Regions from separate parts of the Paenibacillus sp. FSL P4-0113 genome, predicted to be linked through region 2. Evidence: a T-box and tRNA genes for the amino acid it is inferred to sense, from the RefSeq annotation. Region 2 holds a T-box; the other holds one or more tRNA genes.
What was found. The T-box of region 2 lies ahead of tyrS (tyrosine--tRNA ligase). A T-box ahead of a tRNA ligase gene usually reads a tRNA of that ligase, here a tRNA-Tyr.

Region 1: it has a tRNA-Tyr gene. The T-box ahead of tyrS (tyrosine--tRNA ligase) is inferred to sense a tRNA for this amino acid. The anticodon was not compared.

The regions. Positions count from the first base shown of each region.
Region 1 is NZ_JBBPAZ010000001.1:3,787,521-3,796,348, forward strand. It holds rRNA gene MKX46_RS16260 (23S ribosomal RNA) at 1-2,234, shown strand, start outside; tRNA gene MKX46_RS16265 (tRNA-Ser) at 2,363-2,454, shown strand; tRNA gene MKX46_RS16270 (tRNA-Met) at 2,486-2,562, shown strand; tRNA gene MKX46_RS16275 (tRNA-Val) at 2,573-2,648, shown strand; tRNA gene MKX46_RS16280 (tRNA-Thr) at 2,653-2,728, shown strand; tRNA gene MKX46_RS16285 (tRNA-Asp) at 2,752-2,828, shown strand; tRNA gene MKX46_RS16290 (tRNA-Phe) at 2,907-2,979, shown strand; tRNA gene MKX46_RS16295 (tRNA-Tyr) at 2,989-3,074, shown strand; tRNA gene MKX46_RS16300 (tRNA-Lys) at 3,082-3,154, shown strand; gene MKX46_RS16305 (PucR family transcriptional regulator) at 3,315-4,457, shown strand; gene MKX46_RS16310 (ABC transporter ATP-binding protein) at 4,561-5,685, shown strand; gene hprK (HPr(Ser) kinase/phosphatase) at 6,023-6,961, shown strand; gene lgt (prolipoprotein diacylglyceryl transferase) at 7,005-8,060, shown strand; gene ppaX (pyrophosphatase PpaX) at 8,057-8,710, shown strand; gene MKX46_RS16330 (acyltransferase) at 8,707-8,828, shown strand, end outside.
Region 2 is NZ_JBBPAZ010000001.1:1,357,076-1,365,903, reverse strand. It holds gene MKX46_RS05540 (5'-methylthioadenosine/adenosylhomocysteine nucleosidase) at 28-726, shown strand; gene MKX46_RS05535 (GNAT family N-acetyltransferase) at 740-1,372, opposite strand; gene acsA (acetate--CoA ligase) at 1,613-3,328, shown strand; gene MKX46_RS05525 (penicillin-binding protein 1A) at 3,417-6,440, opposite strand; T-box leader at 6,576-6,841, shown strand; gene tyrS (tyrosine--tRNA ligase) at 6,907-8,160, shown strand; gene MKX46_RS05515 (AraC family transcriptional regulator) at 8,362-8,828, shown strand, end outside.

The sequences.
Region 1 (8,828 bases), 2.4 Mb from region 2:
GGGCGAATGAGTACGTGGACGTAGACCCGAAACCGGGTGATCTACCCCTGTCCAGGGTGAAGGTGCGGTAACACGCACTGGAGGCCCGAACCCACGCATGTTGAAAAATGCGGGGATGAGGTGGGGGTAGCGGAGAAATTCCAATCGAACCCGGAGATAGCTGGTTCTCCCCGAAATAGCTTTAGGGCTAGCCTCGGAAAGAAGAATCGTGGAGGTAGAGCACTGATTGGGTGCGGGGCCCGCAAGGGTTACCAAGCTCAGTCAAACTCCGAATGCCATAGATTTAGTTCCGGGAGTCAGACAGTGAGTGCTAAGATCCATTGTCGAAAGGGAAACAGCCCAGACCATCAGCTAAGGTCCCCAAGTGTGTGTTAAGTGGGAAAGGATGTGGAGTTGCACAGACAACCAGGATGTTGGCTTAGAAGCAGCCACCATTGAAAGAGTGCGTAATAGCTCACTGGTCGAGTGACTCTGCGCCGAAAATGTAACGGGGCTAAACACACCACCGAAGCTATGGCTTGATGCTTGCATCAGGGGTAGGGGAGCGTTGAATGCGGGTTGAAGGTGTACCGTAAGGAGCGCTGGACTGCATTCAAGTGAGAATGCCGGTATGAGTAACGAAAAGATCTGTGAGAATCAGATCCGCCGAAAGCCTAAGGGTTCCTGAGGAAGGTTCGTCCGCTCAGGGTAAGTCGGGACCTAAGGCGAGGCCGATAGGCGTAGTCGAAGGACAACAGGTCGAAATTCCTGTACCACCGTAATCCGTTATGAGCGATGGGGTGACGCAGTAGGGTAGTGACGCGGACTGATGGATGTCCGTCTAAGCAGTGAGGCTGATGTGTAGGCAAATCCGCATATCGTTAAGGCTGGGCTGTGATGGGGAGCGAAAATTGTAGTAGCGAAGGTCATGATCTCAGACTGCCAAGAAAAGCCTCTAGCCAGGAGAAGGTGCCCGTACCGCAAACCGACACAGGTAGGCGAGAAGAGAATTCTAAGGCGCGCGGAAGAACTCTCGTTAAGGAACTCGGCAAAATGACCCCGTAACTTCGGGAGAAGGGGTGCCTCGGTAGGGTGAATAGCCCGAGGGGGCCGCAGTGAAAAGGCCCAAGCGACTGTTTAGCAAAAACACAGGTCTGTGCGAAGCCGCAAGGCGAAGTATACGGGCTGACGCCTGCCCGGTGCTGGAAGGTTAAGGGGAGTGGTAAGCTCGCAAGAGCGAAGCTATGAACCGAAGCCCCAGTAAACGGCGGCCGTAACTATAACGGTCCTAAGGTAGCGAAATTCCTTGTCAGGTAAATTCTGACCCGCACGAATGGCGTAACGACTTGGGCGCTGTCTCAACGAGAGATCCGGTGAAATTTTAATACCTGTGAAGATGCAGGTTACCCGCGACAAGACGGAAAGACCCCATGGAGCTTTACTGCAGCTTGATATTGAATTTGGGTACGATCTGTACAGGATAGGTGGGAGCCGTCGAACTTTGAGCGCCAGCTTGAAGGGAGGCATCCTTGGGATACCACCCTGATCGTATCTAGGTTCTAACTTGGTACCGTAAACCGGTGCGAGGACAGTGTCAGGTGGGCAGTTTGACTGGGGCGGTCGCCTCCTAAAGAGTAACGGAGGCGCCCCAAGGTTCCCTCAGAATGGTTGGAAATCATTCGAAGAGTGCAAAGGCAGAAGGGAGCTTGACTGCGAGACCTACAAGTCGAGCAGGGACGAAAGTCGGGCTTAGTGATCCGGTGGTACCGCATGGAAGGGCCATCGCTCAACGGATAAAAGCTACCCTGGGGATAACAGGCTTATCTCCCCCAAGAGTCCACATCGACGGGGAGGTTTGGCACCTCGATGTCGGCTCATCGCATCCTGGGGCTGAAGTAGGTCCCAAGGGTTGGGCTGTTCGCCCATTAAAGCGGTACGCGAGCTGGGTTCAGAACGTCGTGAGACAGTTCGGTCCCTATCTGTCGTGGGCGTAGGAAATTTGAGAGGAGCTGTCCTTAGTACGAGAGGACCGGGATGGACGTACCGCTGGTGTACCAGTTGTTCCGCCAGGAGCACCGCTGGGTAGCTATGTACGGAAGGGATAAGCGCTGAAAGCATCTAAGCGTGAAGCCCCCCTCAAGATGAGATTTCCCAATTAGTAAGACCCCTTGAAGACGACGAGGTAGATAGGTTGGGGGTGGAAGTGCAGTAATGCATGGAGCTGACCAATACTAATCGGTCGAGGGCTTATCCTAAGATAAAGCGCAATGAGTTTCGGATCCAGTTTTCAGGGTGTAACCTTGAAATTGCGCTTGATATTCCAAATCACTTTGTTGAGATACAGAATAACTTGCGGAGTTTTGCTAAGTGAGTCCATTTATATGGAGAGATACCCAAGTGGCTATAAGGGGACCCTCTGCTAAGGGGTTAGACTGCGAAAGTGGTGCGAGGGTTCGAATCCCTCTCTCTCCGCCATTTAGGACAAGCTAGCGAAATATTATGTTATGGCGGTGTAGCTCAGCTGGCTAGAGCGTACGGTTCATACCCGTGAGGTCGGGGGTTCGATCCCCTCCGCCGCTACCATACATACCCAGGAGGCTTAGCTCAGCTGGGAGAGCATCTGCCTTACAAGCAGAGGGTCGGGGGTTCGATCCCCTCAGCCTCCACCATTGTGCCGGTGTAGCTCAACTGGTAGAGCAACTGACTTGTAATCAGTAGGTTGGGGGTTCAAGTCCTCTCGCCGGCACCATTTTTGAATTTTGAAAAATCCAGGGAACTGTGGTGTAGAGGCCTAACATGCCTGCCTGTCACGCAGGAGATCGCGGGTTCGAATCCCGTCAGTTCCGCCATTTTTCAATTCAATAGTTTTACCGTACTAAAGTGGGAAGGGGTATCCCTCCGCACTTTATTTTTTTGTTAATGGATATGGCTCGGTAGCTCAGTCGGTAGAGCAGAGGACTGAAAATCCTCGTGTCGGCGGTTCGATTCCGTCCCGAGCCACCTTTATATGGAGGATTAGCGAAGTGGCCAAACGCATCAGACTGTAAATCTGCTCCCTTACGGGTTCGGTGGTTCGAATCCATCATCCTCCACCAGTTTTACGAGCCATTAGCTCAGTTGGTAGAGCACCTGACTTTTAATCAGGGTGTCGAAGGTTCGAGTCCTTCATGGCTCATCAGAAGTCATCAACTATAGGTTGATGGCTTTTTTTGTATTGTTTTAAGTTATGTTTTTATATAGCTTTTTTATTTTACGGTATCGACAGGTTATAATGAGTTCATTATGTTCGCTTAGTGCTTATTCTATATTCTAAAAAAAAGTGAAGTGGTGATCGCGTGACTCTGGATACAGAATGGATTCAGCAACAGCTTCAGAATATTATTCAAGCGCCTTTTACCATAGTGCCTTGGTGCCCGGAAATGATGGCAGAGGGAGAGACAGCCGATTCAGTTATTCCGGATAGATCGTTTGTCCGTGACAACAAGTTATATTTTCCATTTCGTGCGTCGGCAGGTGAACTGGCTGCATTTGTGGTAGAGGCCAGATATTTGACGGATCGAGAACGGAAACTGGTAGAAGCGCTATTGGGGAACATGGAGCAGGTCTGGCAGAACGGTCCACAATTGTCGGATAACCCGGTTTATAGCGAGGAAGAGCGCATGAATCGTTATGGACAATGGCTTATACAGCAGGCTGCCAATCTAAACAAGGAAGAAGAGGTTCCAGATGAATTGCAGCTTCGTGATTCGCTATCAGCGTGTATGGTTCCGATTTTACTGAATGGCGAGGGAACACAGGAGGGGGCTATTACTTATACCCAGCTCCATCGATTGTTCGCGAGCTATTTTGGAGGGGATGTGCTGCTTACTCCATTGGACAAACAGTCTTGGCTGATTATGGCTAAAAAGGAGCTTTTATTAGGAGCGGACGATGAACGGGATAAAGACACTGAGTCCAGGGATGCAGATTTTACGGAATCGTTGGAGGAGGTTCTCACGGCTTTTAGCTTGGGTCTATATGAGCTTATTGCGAATGAGTGGGTGGGTGTATTCCATTTGGCGGTTTCTAAGCCTTCAATCCCTTTGCAAAGTCTTCCCCAAGAGCTGAATTTGTTATGGGAGACCATACATTTGGGCAAGATTTTTCATGTAACAGAGCACATCCACTTTTCATGGGAGCTTCATTTGGAAAGGCTGTTAAACCGCATTTCCAAGGAACAACGCGTATTATTTTTAGAGCAGGTAATGAAGTCATCTGTCATACTAGAAGACTCAGAAACGATGGCCACATTAGACATCTTTTTTCAACTGGATTGTAATGTGAGTGAGACAGCTAAGCGTCTATATGTGCATCGAAATACGTTGATTTACCGTTTGGACAAGATCAAACAGGAGACTGGATTGGACGTGCGGACGTTTAATGATGCGGTTTTAGTCAAGCTCTATCTTCTATTGTACAAAGTGACAAAAAGGAAATAGCATTTTTGTGCAGTTTGCGAATAGCCATGCTACGGGGACTAGGATAAGATACAAGTAAGAAATGTATTCGATTTCATAACTTGATCTTAGGGAGGCAAAAGCTATGGCTGGTGTACGTTTAGAGCATATTTTCAAAAAATATCCGGGTGCAGATAAAGCTACGGTTGTTGATGTCAATTTGGACATTCAAGATAAAGAGTTTCTCGTGTTGGTTGGTCCTTCCGGTTGTGGTAAATCTACTACGCTCCGTATGATCGCTGGTCTAGAGGAAATTTCAGACGGTAAATTGTACATTGGAGATCGTGTTGTGAACGACGTGGCTCCAAAGGACCGCGATATCGCGATGGTATTCCAATCCTATGCCTTGTATCCGCATATGAATGTATATCAAAACATGGCTTTTGGTCTGAAACTCCGTAAGGTGAAGAAAGAAGAAATTGACAAACGTGTACGTGAAGCGGCTAAAATCCTTGATATTGAGCATCTGCTGGACCGCAAGCCGAAAGCGTTATCAGGTGGTCAACGCCAGCGTGTTGCCTTGGGACGTGCGATTGTGCGTGACCCGCAAGTGTTCTTGATGGATGAGCCACTGTCCAACTTGGATGCCAAGCTGCGTGGTCAGATGCGTGCGGAAATCACGAAGCTGGCTAAGCGTCTGGAAACGACTGTTATCTACGTAACCCATGACCAGGTCGAAGCCATGACGATGGGTGACCGGATTGTAGTTATGAAGGATGGTATTATCCAACAAGCTGCATCCCCAGATGAACTGTACAACCGTCCAGTGAATCTATTCGTAGCTGGTTTTATCGGCTCTCCTACGATGAACTTTATCACAGGTAAGCTGGTTGAAAAAGAAGGTGCATTGCATTTTGCTGCGCCGGGTCTGGATCTGTTTGTACCAGAAGGTAAAGGACAGATTTTAAAAGCGAAGGGCTATATCGGGAAAGAAGTGATCTTGGGTATCCGTCCTGAGGATATTCATGAAGAGCCTGTATTCTTGGAGGCTTCTCCGAATACGATCTTTACATCCACTGTGGATGTAACGGAAAACCTCGGTCATGAAATGCTGTTGTACCTGAGCGGTGCTGGAAATGATACGATTATTGCCCGTGTAGACGGACGCTCCAATACTCGTGATGGTGTCAAAGCGAAGTTGGCTGTTGATATGAACAAGGTTCATATTTTTGATAAGGAATCGGAATTGAGTGTTCTGGTTGGCGAATAAAATTTGCCTCTGGAAGAGAGTCGCAGTTTTCCCCGAGCGGAGAACTGCGACTCTTTTTATATATCGCATACGGCTACTAGCTTCGGCATTGCATTCATTGGAAAATTCCGATACGATGGGTACAATGGACAGGTCTAGATGTAGGTTCGTTGGCAGGAGTCCTAGATGGGATCAACCCAGCTGGCGGAATGGAGCTAGCCTGGAACCATATGTTAAATCAAGTGGAGTGTGCATTGGCGCAGGATAGACTGGCGTTGGGTTGTATGGTTAATAGGGTAAAGCTACATAAATCAAGTGACGTATAGAATCTGGTTTTGCAGATGAAGGGGAGAATAAAATGGCTAAACAGGTAAAGGTATCCGAGCTTGTACAGCAGTTTCAAATGGAAGTTATTTCCGGTGAAAAAGGTCTGCGAAGACTGATCACAGTGGACGATTTAAATCGCCCAGGTCTGGAGATGGCCGGGTATTTTGAATATCATACACAAGAGCGGGTACAGCTTCTGGGAAGGTCTGAGTTGGCTTTTCTGGGAATGCTTCCTCCTGAGGAACGCCGGGATCGGATGGAGCGTCTGTGTACAGAGCTGACTCCATGCATTATCGTCACACGTGGTCTAGAGGTACCGGCTGAGTTAGTGGAGGCGAGCGCAGAGCGAGATATTCCTGTACTGCGCACTAATATGGCGACGACGATTTTATCAAGCCGCATCACAGGCTTTCTCGAAAGAAAGCTGGCTCCTACAGCAACTATTCATGGTGTACTGTGTGACGTGTATGGCGTGGGAATGCTTATCACAGGAAGTAGTGGAATTGGTAAAAGTGAAACGGCACTGGAACTGGTTAAACGTGGACATCGCTTGGTAGCAGATGACGCGGTAGAAATTCGGCAAACGTCCGATTTTCAGCTGCATGGTACAGCACCTGAGCTGATCCGTCACCTGTTGGAAATTCGTGGCGTGGGCATTATTAATGTGATGACGCTGTTTGGGGCCGGTGCAGTTCGTAATAACAAACGGATTACATTGGTTGTTCGTCTGGAGGCATGGCAGCAGGACAAGCAGTATGACCGTCTTGGTCTTGATGAGGAAACGACACGCATTATTGATACAGATGTTCCACTGGTTACGATTCCAGTTCGTCCGGGCCGAAACTTGGCTGTTATTATCGAGGTGGCGGCGATGAACTATCGTTTGAAACAAATGGGTGTTAATGCAGCCCTGCAATTTACAAACAAGCTGACTGCTACAATTTCTGAAGATATGGAAGAGATGGATTAAGGTTTGTTCGTTTGCAAGGAAGAACGAGGAGTGAGAGAAACATATGTCAACGGCAACATTACTGCTGAATCCGATCGCTTTTTCAATCGGGGCAATCAAGGTCCACTGGTATGGGCTTATTTTGGGGCTGGCGGCGCTTGTGGGTTTATATCTTGCCATCCGTGAAGGAAAAAGATTCGGTATTCCGCAGGACTTTTTTATGGATATGCTGCTTCTGGGTGTTCCCTCAGCTATTATTGGAGCGCGTATTTATTATGTAGCCTTCAAATGGGAAGACTACCGAGATAATCTATGGGATGTTTTTAAAATTTGGAATGGCGGTATTGCGATATACGGTGCCTTGATCGGGGCCATTATATGTGCGGTCATTTATTTCCGGTATAAAGGGTATAACTTCTGGCGTATCGCTGATATTTGTGCACCAGGCCTACTGATCGGTCAAGCGATTGGACGCTGGGGTAATTTTGTCAATCAGGAAGCCTACGGTGGACCGACGGAAGAGACATTCTTGCGAAATCAGCTCCATCTGCCGGATTTCATTGTGAATCAGATGAACGTTAACGGGGTGTTCCATCACCCTACATTTTTATATGAATCACTGTGGAGTATTGTAGGTGTGATTTTGCTGCTCGTCATTCGTCGTATGAAATTTGTGCGTGCAGGCGAAATGTTTGCATTTTACTTCATTTGGTACTCAATTGGCCGTTTCTTCATCGAGCGTGTACGGACGGACAGTTTGGCTTTTCAGGGACCGGATTGGCTGGCTTCCTTTGTGAATGCTTTGTGGTCTCCTATGGTATGGCTAGGGTTTGAACCAGGGCATCTGGACCCGAGTTACGGTAATGTACGGATCTCGCAATTGCTGCCTATCTTTATTGTTGTAGCTGCGGTGATTTTCATTTTGGTTCGTCGCCGGAAGGGTACATCTGTTGCTCGATATAGCGATCCGATTATCTCCAGCAAAGCAGGAATTGATCAGGTACCTGACGTGATGCCAGAGCAGGTATCCCGTCCAGGACAGGACGCGGTTCCTCCAACAGCTACGGCGGATAAGCTACCTAAGGAAGACACGGACGAGGACAAGAAGGAGCATCTATGATAAATACAATTTTGTTTGATTTAGACGGCACCATCATGGATACGAATGAGCTGATCATCAGCACATTTCTACACATTTTGAATCATCCGGATGCTGATCCGCTGACGCGGGAGCATATTATTCCTCATATGGGTGGAACGCTGGACGATCAACTCCGTACTTTTTCGGGATTAACGGATGTATCTAGGTTGGTTAAGGACTACCGTGCTTATAATCAGATTCATCATGACCAAATGGTGAAGCCATTTCCATATGTCATTGAGGTCATTCAGGAGTTGCGTGCGAGAGGGATTAAGCTGGGGGTTGTGACAACCAAAATACGACCATCCACGATACGTGTACTTAATCTGTTCAATCTGACTTCCTCAATGGACTATATTGTAACGGTAGACGATGTGGAACATCCAAAGCCACACGCTGAACCAGTGCTCAAGGCCTTGACAGGTTTGAATGCTGAAGCAGAGCACACATTGATGGTCGGAGACAGTTCTTTTGATATTTTGTCAGCTCAGGCAGCAGGTGTGAAATCGGCTGGTGTAGCTTGGTCGCTCAAGGGCGAGGAAACTCTGCGCGGATATGGGCCTGACTACATGTTGCATGATATGCGGGATTTGCTGAAGCTGGAGCTTCAAGGTGTCAATGTATCGTGAGAAGGGTGAACCGCTATCCTGTAGAAGGTCCCAATGCGTTGTGGCAGATTTATCGGACGGTGAGCCGCTGGAAAGGCATTAAGAACTTTATTTTTATACAGATTGCCCGGTATTGTCC
Region 2 (8,828 bases):
ATCAAACTAAGAATAGAGGGATGCGTAATGAGCCGACTTTATGGATTAATGGGTGCTATGGATGAAGAGATTGAATTGCTGCTGGCAGCGATGACGGAAGCGAGTAAGACGGTCAAGGCTGGAATCACTTACACTACAGGAATCATTCACGGGCAAAGAGTCGTCGTCTGTAAATCCGGTGTAGGCAAGGTTAATGCGGCGGTAACAACACAAATCCTGATTGATCATTTTGGTGTAGAACAGATTATATTCACGGGAGTGGCAGGGGCGGTTCATCCTGATTTAAACATTGGAGATATTGTCATCTCATCAACATGTATGCAGCATGATATGGATGTAACGCCTTTGGGTTATGCCAGAGGGGTCATTCCTTATCAGGACACCTCAGAGTTTGTGGCTGATCCCGAGCTTGTAAGTCTAGCTGAGCAAGCCTGCAAATCGTTTGGCGATCGGTATATTGTCGGCAAGGTACTTTCTGGCGATCAATTTGTTGCACATCGTGAGTTAGTGACTGCATTGCATCAGGAAATGGACGGCGCTTGTACCGAAATGGAGGGTGCGGCTGTGGCTCAGACAGCTCATATGAACGCTGTGCCTTATGTTGTACTACGATCTATGTCAGATAAGGCTGATGGATCGGCCCACGTTAATTATGCTGAATTTACGGTAGAAGCTTCACATCGTTCGCATCGTATTGTGGAGTTCATGCTCAAGCATTTGGGCTAATGGTATAATTTTTTTAATACATGAATCTTCGGACAAATCGGATATGGTCAAACTGCTCTTGTGATGCGAGGGGCACATCCTTTCCCATTCGTACCATCAGACAGTTAGCAGGATGTGAGCATATTTCAGGATCATCCGTGGCGTACCAGACCATATCTACAGTTTTCATTAGACGCTCCATCATGCGGCGGTATTCCCATACGGAGAGACCGCTGCCTTTTAAATCCCAATGCCAATAGTATTCGGTCGTAAAAATAATATAGGATTCAAGCTGTCCATCCTCAAAGGCAATCCGAATCATTCGGCTACCCAGGCCCAGACCACGATAGTCATTGGCTACCTCAACAGCTCCGAGTTCCAGTAAATCCTTCATGCCAGCTTCCGACCAGCGCTCCATCTCATCTGGGTAATGAAAAGTAACATATCCCAAAAGGGTTTCCCCGTTGTGGGCAATGATAATTCTGCCTTCTGGCAGTTCCGAAATATCCACCAACGCGTCGAATTGCTCCCTTGGTTTGCGAAAGGCATCTAATTGCTTGTGCATTTGAAATGAACGCAGTTGATCCGCAGATACGGGGCCTTCTACATAGATTGTTTGTCCGTTATGATCCAGCGTATCCGAGTGGTACAGTTTTAAATGCTGCATACGTACGCCCTCCTTGTTCGCCATGAGCTCGTTCCTCATATCCCATACTTATAGCAAAAAAACAATTAAATGAAAAGGATGGTCGTCACATCGTGACCTATGATATACTGTTTTAGACATAAAATGTTCACAATTTAAATCAACCAGTAAATCAAAGGAATCTATCTGCTTTATTGATTTTTGTAAGCGTTATCTTGTCCTGCGTGTTTCTCATTAATCCATTGTGAGGAGGCTGAACGCATGAAGATTGAAGAACTCCAGACTGTAGTTCCCACATCCAACATGGGCCCGTATGAACAAGCTTACAACAACTTTCAGTGGGAGGATGCAGAGCGTCATTTTACGTGGTATGAAACAGGCAAGGTAAATATGGCACATGAAGCCATTGATCGACATGTACAGGAAGGACGGGGTGAGAAAGCGGCACTATTGTATTGTGACGCAAACCGTCATGAAACCTACACCTTCTCTCAGCTTCGTGCTAGCTCTAACAGGTTCGGAAATGTGCTGCGCAAATACGGTATTGGTAAAGGGGAGCGGGTGTTTATTTTCATGCCACGTTCACCTGAGCTGGTTATTAGTTTACTTGGTGTTCTAAAGGTAGGGGCTGTTGTCGGTCCATTGTTTGAGGCGTTTATGGAAACTGCGGTTAAGGATCGATTGGAGGATAGTGGGGCAGTGGCATTAGTGACCACACCTGCGCTTCTGTCACGGGTAAAACGTGAGGAGCTTCCTGAGCTACGGCATATTTTTGTGGTTGGTGATATGGATGAACGCGAGCAGGGAATTATCGATTTTGAGACAGAAATGCTTACGTCCTCAGAGGAACTTGAGCCTGAATGGTTGGATCGTGAAGATGGATTAATTATTCACTATACATCAGGCTCAACAGGCAAGCCCAAAGGCGTGTATCATGTGCAAAATGCAATGATTCAGCATTACTATACTGGCAAAATGGTGCTGGATTTGCGGGAAGATGATGTGTATTGGTGTACTGCTGATCCTGGCTGGGTCACGGGAACGTCATACGGTATTTTTGCTCCATGGCTAAATGGAGCGACGAATGTCATTCGTGGGGGGCGTTTCAGCCCGGAAGACTGGTACCGTACGATTGAGCGTCACGAAGTGACCATATGGTATAGTGCTCCTACAGCGTTTCGGATGCTGATGAGCGCAGGGGAGCAGGTTGTTTCCAAATATGATCTCAGCAGTCTGCGGCATGTATTATCCGTTGGGGAACCGCTGAATCCCGAAGTGGTGCGATGGGGATGGCAAGTATATACACAGCGCATTCATGATACTTGGTGGATGACGGAAACAGGCGCACAGTTGATCTGTAATTACCCTGAGCTGCCGATTAAGCCGGGTTCGATGGGAAAGCCACTCCCAGGTATTCAAGCTGCTATTTTGGACGACAGAGGGCAGGTGTTGCCTCCTAACCGGATGGGTCACTTGGCGATCCGTACACCATGGCCATCCATGATGAATCGTATATGGAACAATCCGAACAAGTTTCAGGAATATTTCCGCTTTCCCGGTTGGTATGTATCGGGTGATTCGGCTTACATGGATGAGGACGGATATTTCTGGTTTCAGGGTAGGATTGATGATGTCATTAACTCCTCTGGAGAGCGAATCGGCCCTTTTGAGGTGGAAAGCAAGCTTCTGGAGCATCCTGCTGTAGCGGAAGCCGGAGTCATTGGAAAACCAGATACCGTGCGGGGAGAGATTATCAAAGCTTTTGTTGCACTGCGTGAAGGCTATGCACCGTCTGAAGCTTTACAGCAGGACATCTATCGCTTCGTTAAGGAAGGGCTGTCTGCCCATGCTGCTCCACGCGAAATTGAATTTAAGGAAAAGTTACCCAAAACCCGCTCTGGTAAAATTATGAGACGCGTGTTGAAAGCCTGGGAGCTTAACCTTCCTACAGGTGACTTATCTACCATAGAGGATTGAAGTACTGTGTATATTAGAATTAAAAAAAGGAGTCTCCAAAGCCCTAATGGCTAAGGGGACTCCTATCACTTTCTACTCTTGTCTTCAGTTATGGACGGACGGCTCCGGAAGGAGCCGATTCCCCCATGGCATTCATGGAAGTGACACGAAACCAGCCTTTTGGCTTTTTCTTCGACTTATATTCAAAGCTGGTAGATGCGGTAGAGCCTATATTTGTAAAAGGCTCCGCACCGCTTTCGCTGTAATACACGTTATAGCCTGTAATAGCGTCCGCCGACTTACCTGCGCTCCATTGGAGCGCTACGGATGAGCCTGCGGCTTTAGCTTGAGGCTGTCCAGGGGCAGTAGGGACCTCTGTAGGCTGCTCACCTGTTCCATCTCCCTCGCCCGGAACGTCTGGAGACTCAGAATCTGCAGGTGGCACTACAGGTGTTGCGCTTGCTTTCGTGCTTGGACCGGACTCATGGCCGCCCACATCAACGGCGGTCACGTAGTAGCTAGAGCTGCTGCCCCCAGGGCTGTCAGAGAACACCTTGGAGCTGTCAGCCATAACGACCTTGCCAAGCCGTTGGAAGCTCCCCCCATCTGTAGAACGATACAGACGGTATCCTACGACGTCGCTGTTTCCGCTTGGGCTAAAGCTGATTATGGCTTTACCATCACTATAGCTTACGTTGACGCTAGATGGAGCGTTAGGAGCTGCTCCATCGTCCTTGCGTGGATCAATCTGAGTAGGAGCTTCCTTATCTGCATCCTGAGGCAGATAGTAGGACAACGAATTATGTCGTCTCATCACCTTAAAGGCTTGCTGAAGCTCTTTAATCAATTCTGAGATTGACTTTTCCCGTTTCCTAACGGTCCGTTCATATAACATATCATCCGGTGTACCATCGCGTGGAATATAATTCACACCTTGGTAGGTAATATATTTCGCACGACTCACACCATTTTCACTGTTTTTAGGTGGATACTTACTGTTATAAATGTCCGAACCATATGCGGATGCTGTACGGCTTACAATGCCGTCAGGTCTCTTGAAGCTGTCCGTTTGGAACAGCTGAGCATCTTTAGCTGTTACTTCATTCATGATTAGAGCCCATAAGCGGCGAGCCCGCTCTTTTTGGACTTTCGTTTCAAGCTTATTGACAGGTTGCTTGTAACCAACCCATACACCCAGTGTGACGTCAGGCGTAAAGCCCTCGAACCAAACATCAGTGTAGGATTGCGTAGTGCCTGTCTTGCCGGCAATCGGAATCTTACCGGATTGGTCAAAGTTCCGCTTCACCAGTCTGCCTGTGCCCTCCGACACGGCTGTACGCAACATATCTGTCATCAGGTAGGCGGTTTGCGGTGAGAAGGCCTGCACAGGATTAGGCTGATGCTTGTATATAATATTGCCTTGCGAATCCACAATCTTTTCGATCATATAGGCGTCATTAAACACACCGCCATTTGGAATGGCTCCATATGCATTCGTAAGCTCCTCGACGGTCACCCCATGGGCCAAGCCGCCAAGTACACCCGTTTGGGCGTTGTTATCACTGGATTCCAAGGTGGTGATGCCCAGCTTCTTGGCAAAAGCCCAGGCTTTGCTGATCCCTACTTTTTCGTTAAACAGCTTGAGTGCTATCGTATTGAGCGATTGATTCAGTGCATAACGCGCCGTGACCAATCCTTGATAGCGGTTGTTAGAATTTTTCGGAATGTGATACCCATTACTGCCATCTTTCAAAATAATAGGGGCATCATCCACGATACTACCAGGCTGCACAAGACCGCTGTCCAATGCAGGGAGATAGGCAGCAATCGGTTTCATTGCCGAACCCGGCTGACGAACCATCTGGGTGGCATAATTCATCTGCTCCTTTTGGAAGTCCCGACCTTCCATCATTCCAAGAATGGCGCCTGTTTTATGCTGAATCAGAATAGCCGCTGCTTGTTCGTCACCCTTGGTTTTACTAGTGGCAGAGAAGTTATTCTTATTTTCTGCAATTTGACGCATAGATTTGTATACGCTCTTATCAATGGTGGTGTACACCATATAACCGCCTGTGCGAAGCTGCTGTTCAGCTTCTTTGAGCAAATCATTATCGTCCTTGGTTTTGGCATCTGCACTGGCATTAGCTGCTTGACCCGGATTGGTGACAGACATGAGTGCCTGCGCAGCTTGTCGTTCTGTTTCTATCATAAGATATGGATAGGTGTTATAAGCCTTAACAGTACGTGGTGCGAGAGATTTTTTGATATCAAAAGCCATCGCTTCATCATACTGTGCTTTATTGATTTTGTTCTCCTCCAGCATTCGACTGAGCACCAGGTGCTGGCGGTTGATGGCTCTTTTAAAGCCAGCTTCATTAAACTCACCCTTACCGTTGTAAGCAGAATAGGAAGAAGGAAGCTGTGGCAAACCTGCGAGATAGGCAGCCTGGGCTATATTAAGCTCGTTCAGATCATTCTCATTAAAGATACCTTTGGCCGCTGCTTTAATGCCAAAGACGTTGTAACCGCTTGAACCGTTACCAAAAGGTACTTTATTAAGATAGGCCGTAATAATTTGTTGCTTGCTTAGGAAGCGCTCAAGGCGCAGAGATAGCAAAATTTCTTTGACCTTGCGATCATCCGTGCGATCGAGATTTAGAAAGACACGACGCGCAAGCTGCTGGGTGAGGGTACTACCCCCGGTTTGTACGGATTCATGCAGCGCCTTTTGCTTCACAGCACGCAGTGTTCCCGATAGATCGACACCTTTATGCTCGTAAAAATGATTATCTTCAATGGCAATGACTGCGTCAATGACGAGTTGTGGAATCTCCTTAAACGTGACAGGTCTTCGATCTTCTTCTGTCCGGAGTTGTCCGATGGGAGAGCCATCATTGAAATAAGCGAAGCCTGTAATTGCATTCTTATCTACTTCCTGTAGGATCATGGATCTGGAACGCACGGGTTCGCTCTTTACAATAGAAGCAACATAGCCGGCGGCCGCTCCTCCTGCAAATAGTGCCCCCATAAAACCGATGATGACGACCCACTTTATGACACGGCCGAGCCTTCGCATGGTTGTCCGCAAGCGGGAAGGCTTTGGCTCTGATACATTGTTTTTTTCTTCAACCATTAAGTCTTCCTCCTTTATAACAGCCATTATTATAGCATAAAATTACAAAATGAACCCATATGCTAAAAAGCCTGTCTTTTGGTGTCGTTGACTACATAAAAGCAGTGTGTTATAAATAGGTCAAAGTAAATATCGTGAAAAGCAGAGAAAGACTTCAGTAGAAGGCGGATTCACGTTGTACAGAGAGCCGATGGGTGGTGTGAATCGGTAGCGTCCCTCCTTTGAATTACCGTCTGGAGCTGTCTGGATGAATGGAAAGCTTTTGCAGGTTTGCGAAGCACCATAGTAATCCAGTACCGGGTGTAGGCCCGTTATAGGAATGAAGTGAAAGAAATGTCTGTCTTTGACATACGTTTCTTTAATTAGGGTGGTAACGCGAGTAGCTCCTTCTCGTCCCTTGGGATGAAAGGGGCTTTTTGGTTTGTCTAATATGTAATATTTGGATGAAAAATAGGAGGTATACAGGATGAAGTGGGAAGAATTGAAGCCGGAGCAACAGGTAGAGGTAGAACGACAGCTAGAGGTGATACAGCGGGGTGTAGCGGAAATTGTACCGGAGGATGAGCTGAAGCGTAAGGTGATCAAATCGGTCGTTAGCGGCGAGCCGCTCAAAATTAAGCTGGGCCTTGATCCATCTGCTCCCGACATTCACATCGGACATACGGTTGTTATGCACAAACTGCGCCAGTTCCAGGAATTAGGCCATCAAGTACAACTGATTATCGGAGATTTTACAGGCAGAATTGGTGATCCGACAGGTAAATCGGAGACTCGTAAGCAACTGACTGAGGAAGATGTACAGCGCAATGCCCAAACATACAAGGAACAAATTTTTAAAATTCTCGATCCTGAAAAAACAAAGGTATTTTACAATTCCGAATGGTTAGGGCCAATGTCTTTTGCTGATGTAGTAACCCTGTCGGCCAAAGTAACGGTTGCCCGTATGTTGGAACGGGATGATTTTACAAAAAGGTACCAAAACGGATTGCCGATCAGCATCCATGAGTTCTTTTACCCGCTGATGCAGGGCATGGATTCCGTGGCTCTCCAAAGCGATATTGAATTAGGGGGAACGGATCAGAAGTTTAATCTTCTGATGGGTAGAACCCTGCAAAAAGAATACGGAGTTGAGCCACAGGCTACTATTACTTTACCATTGCTTGAAGGGCTGGATGGAGTTCAGAAGATGAGTAAAAGCTTGGGGAACTACATTGGTGTTGATGAGGAGCCGAACGAAATATACGGAAAATCCATGTCCGTTCCTGATGAGCTGATGCTGAAATATTTTGAGCTTGCAACGGATATCAACAACGAGGAGTTGGCAGAGCTGGCGAAAGGTGTTAAGGACGGCTCAGTGCATCCACGTGATGCCAAAATGAAGCTGGCTGGAACGTTAGTGCGCATGTACCATGGTGAAGAAGCAGAGGAAGCAGCGAAGCAGCATTTTGTGACCGTATTCCAGCAGCGCGCGCTGCCTGACGATATTGAAGAGTTCACCTTGACGGCTGATCAGTTAGAAGAAGGTGGCATTCGTGTGATCCAGTTGCTGACTCATCTGGGCTTTGCAGCATCTAACGGTGAAGCTAAGCGCAGTATTCAGCAGGGTTCGGTCAAAATTAACGAAGAGAAATGGACCGATGTGAACGAAGCATACACGCCGAAGGAAGGCGACATTGTGCAGGTAGGTAAACGGAAATTTGCTAAAATCAAGCTTGGATAATGAAAATATATTCAAAAGCAGCGCTGAGATTGTCTCGATCTCAGCGTTGCTTTTTTATTTCTGCCAAGTGAAAAGTCATGGTAAACTTAGCACAAATAATCAAACATCTAGGTGAAGAGTTATACATAATGAAAACGTGGGTTGCACAATTTGGGTGTAGGATCGATAATCAGAACAATTACGAGTGTGGGGAAGGATTATATGGACTATTTTAAACGAATTCAGTGTGCGATTGAGTTTATTGAATTGAATCTGCGGGAGGATCTAAAAATTGCCGAGATTGCTTCACAGGCATGCTTTTCAGCTTTTCATTTCCAGCGGGTTTTTCAGGCCATTTCGGGTTTTACGGTTCAACAGTATATAAGAAGGAGAAGATTGTCCGAGGCGGCTGAACAGCTAAAACAATCCAATCAAAAAGTGTTGGACATTGCTATTGAGTTTCAGTACAACTCGCAAGAAGCCTTTACCCGCGCTTTTGAAAAGAATTTTGGGATCACCCCTGGGAAATATCGTAACAGTGATATTGAGCTTCCTGGACAAAGCAAAATTAATTTTCTGGATTATCAAAAAAATACGAAGGGGGATTTGGATGTGAACAAGCCAGTGATATTGCAGCTCGAAACGACCAAAATTATAGGGTATGAATATAAAACAAATCTGAATAATGA